DNA from 2 places in the Pseudomonas sp. LBUM1666 genome. Region 1 is predicted to be linked to the other one. Evidence: riboswitches for the same ligand, from Rfam matches in the RefSeq annotation. Region 1 holds a riboswitch; the other holds the start of a gene.

What was found. A riboswitch is a leader RNA that binds a small molecule or an ion and turns the genes downstream of it on or off. The one in region 1 is predicted to bind cobalamin.
Region 2: it holds a riboswitch for cobalamin, as region 1 does, so the genes downstream of both, cobW (cobalamin biosynthesis protein CobW) here and cobO (cob(I)yrinic acid a,c-diamide adenosyltransferase) in region 1, are expected to answer to the same signal.

The regions. Positions count from the first base shown of each region.
Region 1 is NZ_CP166789.1:4,484,711-4,488,112, reverse strand. Features, by position in the region: gene ACA056_RS20505 (PQQ-dependent sugar dehydrogenase) at 1-314, opposite strand, end outside; gene ACA056_RS20500 (hypothetical protein) at 383-967, opposite strand; cobalamin riboswitch at 1,122-1,355, shown strand; gene cobO (cob(I)yrinic acid a,c-diamide adenosyltransferase) at 1,437-2,048, shown strand; gene ACA056_RS20490 (cobyrinic acid a,c-diamide synthase CobB) at 2,045-3,402, shown strand, end outside.
Region 2 is NZ_CP166789.1:3,585,294-3,588,695, reverse strand. Features, by position in the region: gene ACA056_RS16250 (cobalamin biosynthesis protein) at 1-314, opposite strand, end outside; gene ACA056_RS16245 (CbtA family protein) at 311-1,018, opposite strand; gene ACA056_RS16240 (CbtB domain-containing protein) at 1,030-1,233, opposite strand; cobalamin riboswitch at 1,355-1,583, opposite strand; cobalamin riboswitch at 1,759-1,973, shown strand; gene cobW (cobalamin biosynthesis protein CobW) at 2,074-3,135, shown strand; gene cobN (cobaltochelatase subunit CobN) at 3,139-3,402, shown strand, end outside.

The DNA of each region.
Region 1 (3,402 bases):
CCGTCATCGGGTTTAGGCGGTGCGTTGGTTTCGGCGACCAGCACATCGCCGTTAGGCAACACGTAGAGCCAGCGCGGGTGATCGAGACCTTCGGCAAAAGCCGCCACCTGAGTCCCCGTCGCGGCGATGGGTTTCGTGCCGTCCGGCCAGCCGATCGCCGGGGCGATGTTCACCGTCGGGATCAGGGTCTTGTTCGGTTCTGGCAGTTTGGGTGACGGGCCGTAGCCGTCGGAGACTTGCAACCTGGAGGTTTCACCACAGGCGGCAAGCCCTCCGGCGAGCACGATGACGAGAACGAGCGGGGGCTTGCGCATGCTGATCTTCCCTATGAATGCATTGACCTAATCAATAGAGAAGCGCAGGTGCGCGATGGTTCAACCGGTCAGCCGCGGGCTTCCTTGAACAGCACGGCAATGCCGGGGTGATAGTTGCCGGCTTCGTTGCGCAACTTGCGATAGGCATAGGGGAAGTACCAGGCCACGGCGCAGGTGTGTTCCTTTTGCAGATCGTCGACCATGTCCTGGAGTTCTTCCGGGGTGGCGCTTTGTTGGGCTTTTTGCGGCGCAACGAACAGGCAGCCGAGTTTCAGGTCGCTGGCGTAGCTGATGCGTTTGGCATCGCTGGTGATGTCTTGCAGTGCTTGAGTCAGGTTCAGGCTGTTGACGCGTGGCCAGCGCTGGGTCGCCTGAAGGTAAGCGCGTTCTTCGCTGGTCGCGATAAACAGATCGGCGCGGCCATTGCGTTCGCCTTCTTCGGTCTGTTTACGGGTCGGTGTTTGTTGCAGCGTAACCATTTCCGCCGTCCAGGCCGCGGCGGACAGCAGGCTCAGGTTGGCTTTTTCGTCGAACCAGTAAGGCGTGTCGTTATCGCCGCGCACGGCGTTGTAGCGGTCGATACAGTCAAACCAGCGTTCCAGCACCGGGCGCAGGAATTCCAGCTTCGGATTGCTGATGATCATGCCTTGCATGTGGCTCACCCTTGTTATTGTGTTGTGAGATTGTGGCTCTTTGATATCACCGCTGAGAGTGTGGCACAAGATTGGCGTCAGATAATTGATCGACGGCAGTTATTCGCCCGCACGCTGCCCGTCTTCAATTGACGCTCCATCCCCAACCCTCTAACCTTCGCGGCTTGTTTCAGGTGCTCTGTGACCTTGGTCGACAGAGTGAAACAGGGAAGCCGGTGAGTGACTCTCTTCAAGCGACGAAGAGCCATGATCCCGGCGCTGCCCCCGCAACGGTAAATGAGTGAAGGCTGCGCCTTGAGCCACTGTGTTGATGTTCGACATGGGAAGGCGCGCAGTCAGGCCAGCGCCGCTCATGAGCCCGGAGACCGGCCTGATCCATCCAGCGGCATCACGGTGGGCGATGCCAGGCTTCTTGCCGTCTATTCTTGTGCCTGCCCGCCGTTATCCAGCCTCAACGGAGAGCTCCCCCATGACTGATACCCCCGATCGTGACGAACGTCATCTGGCGCGCATGCTGCGCAAAAAAGCCGTGATCGACGAACGCATCGCCAATTCCCCGAATGAATGTGGCCTGCTGCTGGTGCTGACCGGCAACGGCAAAGGCAAAAGCAGCTCGGCCTTCGGCATGCTTGCCCGGTCGATGGGCCACGGCATGCAGTGTGGCGTGGTGCAGTTCATTAAAGGGCGCAGCAGCACTGGCGAAGAATTGTTCTTCCGGCGCTTCCCGGAACAGGTGCGTTTTCATGTGATGGGCGAGGGCTTCACCTGGGAAACCCAGGATCGCCAGCGTGACATCGCCGCCGCTGAAGCCGCGTGGGCTGTGTCTCGCGAATTGCTGCGTGATCCGTCGATCGGCCTGGTGGTGCTGGATGAATTGAACATTGCGCTCAAGCACGGCTATCTGGATCTCGACCAAGTGCTCAGCGACTTGCAGGCCCGCCCACCGATGCAGCACGTGGTGGTGACCGGTCGCGGCGCCAAGCCGGAGATGATCGAACTGGCCGACACCGTCACCGAAATGGGCGTGATCAAGCACGCGTTCCAGGCCGGGATCAAAGCGCAAAAAGGCGTCGAATTGTGAGTCAGCCACGTCATTGCCCGGCGGTATTGATTGCCGCGCCGGCCTCCGGTCAGGGCAAGACCACCGTGACCGCCGCGCTGGCCCGTTTGCATCGCAATCAAGGGCGCAAGGTTCGCGTGTTCAAATGCGGCCCGGATTTTCTCGACCCGATGATTCTCGAGCGCGCCAGCGGTGCACCGGTTTATCAACTGGACATGTGGATGGTCGGCGAGCAGGAAAGTCGTCGGCTGTTGTGGGAAGCCGCCGGCGAAGCGGACCTGATCCTCATCGAAGGCGTCATGGGGTTGTTCGACGGTACGCCGTCCAGCGCTGATCTGGCGCGACACTTCGGTGTGCCGGTGCTCGGTGTGATCGACGGCACCGCCATGGCCCAGACCTTTGGCGCACTGGCCCTGGGGCTAGCGCGTTATCAGCCGGACTTGCCGTTTGCCGGTGTGTTGGCCAACCGCGTCGGCACCCTGCGTCACGCACAATTACTCGAAGGCAGCCTCACTGAAGGCTTGCGCTGGTACGGCGCCTTGTCCCGGGAAACCGGGATCGAGTTGCCGAGTCGTCATTTAGGTCTGGTTCAGGCCAGTGAGTTGAACGATCTCGATCTGCGCCTCGATGCGGCGGCCGATGCGCTGGCCAGCAGCTGTGAGGTCGCGCTGCCACCGGCGGTGGAATTCGCCGCGCCTGATGTGATCGCTGCAGAACCGTTGCTGGCCGGCGTGCGTATCGCCGTGGCCCGTGACGAAGCGTTTGCCTTCACCTACGGCGCGAGCCTGGATTTGCTGCGAGCCATGGGCGCCGAGTTGTCGTTTTTCTCGCCGATCCGTGACACGCAATTGCCGGAGGCAGACAGTCTTTATCTGCCGGGTGGTTATCCCGAATTGCATCATGTGGCGCTGTCACAGAACACCACGATGCTGGCCGCAATCCGCGCTCACCATGCGGCGGGCAAACCGTTGTTGGCCGAGTGCGGCGGCATGCTTTATCTGCTCGATTCGTTGACCGATGTCGAGGGCACTCGCGCGGAACTGGTCGGCTTGCTGGCCGGTGATGCGGTGATGCAAAAGCGTCTGGCCGCGTTAGCGTTGCAGGCGGTCGAGTTGCCGGAAGGTTCGTTGCGCGGCCACACCTATCACCACTCGCTGACCAGTACCGAGCTTGAGCCCATCGCTCGTGGCCTGAGCCCTAACGGTGGGCGAGGGGCAGAGGCGGTTTATCGTGAGGGGCGGATGACGGCTTCCTACGTGCACTTCTATTTCCCGTCTAATCCATCGGCGATTGCCGCGCTGTTTGCGCCAGACCTTAAGGACGCCTTCGCGAGCAGGCTCGCTCCTACATTGAACGAAACGCGATCCACTGTGGG
Region 2 (3,402 bases), 900 kb from region 1:
GCGGCACTTTCCGCGACGCCGTAGCAGCCGGTGCGTTCGAACGCGATGTCTGAACGATGGCTAAGTTGCGGTTGATAGACGGCCAATTGTTCGCAGCTGAAATACTGCAATGGTAACGCAAGCTGTTCGGCCAATTCGATCAAGCCAGGCTCTTCGCGCTTCAGGTCGATGCTGGCCAGGGCCTTGATCTGGTGAAGTTCGATTTTATGAGCCTGTAACGCCTGATCGAGCAGCGCCCGCAGCGTGCTGACGGGGCAGCCGCGCTGGCAGCCCAGGCCGACCACTAACGTCGGCGCTGTGCTGATCTCAATCATGCGTGGTACTGACCATCGCTTTTGCGGCGGAACAACCAGGCACTGATCAGGCCCAGGGCCAGCCAGAATGCCACGTTGGTCAGCTGCGAAGCGATTTTGAACTGCGCTTCCAGGGCTTCCGGAGCCAGCATCGAGTGGACTTCCGGTTGTGGTGCGCCAATCACGTGAGGAACGGCCAGGATTGCCACGCCGAGCACTTTCATTAGCCAGTGACGGCTGAACACAATCAATGCGATGCCGACGGCGGTGGAGGCGGCCGTGCCGATCCACCAGATCTGCCGTTGCGCCAAATCAGCCGCGGCAGTGCCCGGCAGCTCAGGCGGCAGACCGAGGGTCGGTGCCAGCACGAACGTGGCGTAACCGGCCAGGCCCCAAAGCAGGCCTTGGGAGGTTTTGGTCGGTGCGCGCAAGGTATAGAGGCCAGCGAGCATCAGGGCGAAACCGACTGCTACCACCAGGTTGCCGCCGGTGGTGGACAGCACGCGCTGCCAGCCGTCTTCCGGTTCCCAGGCTTCAGCATCGTGGGTGTGAGCGGCGACAGCACCTGCGGCGTGTTCGTGAACTTCAACAGCGGCAGGCTCGGATTTTTCGTAAGTCTCGGCCTGCAGAATCAGCGGAGCCACCCAGAAACTTTGCAGCAGGGTCAGCAACAGGGCGGCCAACAGCCCGGTGAACCCTGCGGTTTGCGCAATACGCTTGATCATGTCAGCAGGTCTCAATGGCACGGGAACGCAGAGCTGTGGCGGGTATCGTGCGCGGCGTTGTGCACCGCTTCGATGTGCGAGAAACCGGCGAAATACACAAGGCACGCGCCCAGGATCGACGCGCATGCGGCGGCGGTCAGGCGTTGAGTCAGGGTATTGGTGGTGCTGGCGGTGCTCTTATCGGTGTTGCTGCCGGTGCTGCTGATGATCGACATGGCGCTTCCCTCTGGTCTGTCAGCGGGTGATATAGAGCGCATGGAAGACCCCTGCGAGTCGGGCACGCAGAGATTCAAACAGCGCCCGCCCACCGCGGGTTTGTTATTCAGTGATCGTAATGGTCACTTTGTGTTGCGGGCCGGTCTCCGGGCTCACGAGGGGCGTTGGCTTTCGCCTTGACCTGCAAGCATCACCTTCCCATGCCGAACTGCTGGCACAGTGGATCTGACGCTTCGCTCGCTTACCGTTGCGGGGGCAGCACCGGACTGACATGACTTTAGAGTAAAGCACATGATTCACCGGTTTCCCGTTTCACCCTGTGAAGGGCACCCGTAACAAGGCGTGTAGGAGAGCATGGGCGAGGGTTGGGCGTCAATTGGCAAGGGTTCTCAACTCGAGACCAAGGTGACTTCTTCGCGAGCAGGCTCGCTCCCGCGGGGAAATGCGGTCACTGTGGGAGCGAGCCTGCTCGCGAAGGAGCCGGTGCAGGCGCTACAAGACATTGACCCGCCCCCACACGATGCGTAGCCTTGCGCTTTCGAGGTTCTTCGGCGTCTGCCGAAGCTAAGAAGGGAACGCGGTCGATGCCGCGGCTGCCCCCGCAACTGTGAACGGTGATGTTCGCTGCCACGCCACTGCAAACCCTGTGCAACGGGTTCGCGGGAAGGCGCAGCGAATGCCTGGCCCACAAGCCCGGCACACCGTCAGCCAGGAGACCTGCCTCGACACAGATTCTCACTACAACCGGGCGGGGTGATCCGGTGGCGAACTCTTCCGCGCGCGCATCCGTCGCAGCGATTGTCGTCCCGTATGCCCGCCACCTTGCCAAAGGGCATTCGATGAAAACACTGGCCAAACTCCCCGTCACCATCGTTACCGGTTTCCTCGGCTCGGGCAAAACCACCTTGCTGCGGCACATGCTCGACAACGCCCAGGGCCGCCGCATTGCGGTGATCGTCAACGAGTTCGGCGAGCTGGGCATCGACGGCGAAATCCTCAAACAGTGCTCCATCGGCTGCACTGAAGAAGAAGCCAACGGCCGCGTCTACGAGCTGGCCAACGGCTGCCTGTGCTGCACCGTTCAGGAAGAGTTCTTCCCGGTGATGCGCGAATTGGTCGCCCGTCGCGGCGACCTCGACCACATCCTCATCGAAACCTCGGGCCTGGCCCTGCCAAAACCCCTGGTGCAAGCCTTCCAGTGGCCGGAAATCCGCAGCGCCTGCACCGTTGACGCGGTCATCACCGTGGTCGACAGCCCTGCGGTCGCCGCCGGCACCTTCGCGGCTTTCCCGGACCAGGTCGATGCCCAGCGCAAACTCGACCCGAACCTGGATCACGAATCGCCGCTGCACGAGCTGTTCGCTGACCAACTGGCCAGCGCCGACCTGGTGATCCTCAACAAGGCCGACCTGATCAGCCCTGAAGACCTGGCCCGCGTTCGCCTGGAAGTCGCTGAAGAACTGCCACCAGCGGTGAAAGTCATTGAAGCCAGCAGCGGTCGTCTGCCACTGGACGTGCTGATCGGACTCGGCGCCGGTTCTGAAGAACACATCGACAGCCGTCACAGCCATCACGATCACCACCATGAAGGCGAAGACGATCACGACCACGATGCCTTCGACTCCATCTCCATCGAACTGCCTCAAGCCGACGAAAGCCTGCTGCTGGACGCGTTGACCCAACTGGTGGTCCAGCACGGCATCCTGCGCGTCAAAGGTTTCGCGGCGATCCCGAACAAACCGATGCGCCTGCTGATCCAGGGCGTGGGCACGCGTTTTGATAAACACTTTGACCGTCAGTGGGGCGCCGACGAAGCGCGCACCACGCGTCTGGTGTTGATCGGCCAGGAACTGGACGCCACTCTGCTTGAAGCGCAATTGCGCGCCGCGCTCAGCGTTTAAGCCATGCATCTGCTCAGGACCCAACCCGGCGGTTTCGTGTCGGATGACAACATTGCCGACCTTGGACAAACCCCCGCCGAGCTGGTGATCCTGTGCAGCGGCGACTCCAGCCTGGCGTTGCTCGCCGAAGCGGCGCAGCAGTTGCCCGACGATTACCCCAGCGTGCGTCTGGCCAATCCGATGCAGGTGCAGAATCACGCGTCAGTCGATCTGTATGTCGACGAAGTGCTGCGCCATGCCAAGGTGATTCTGATTTCGCTCCACGGT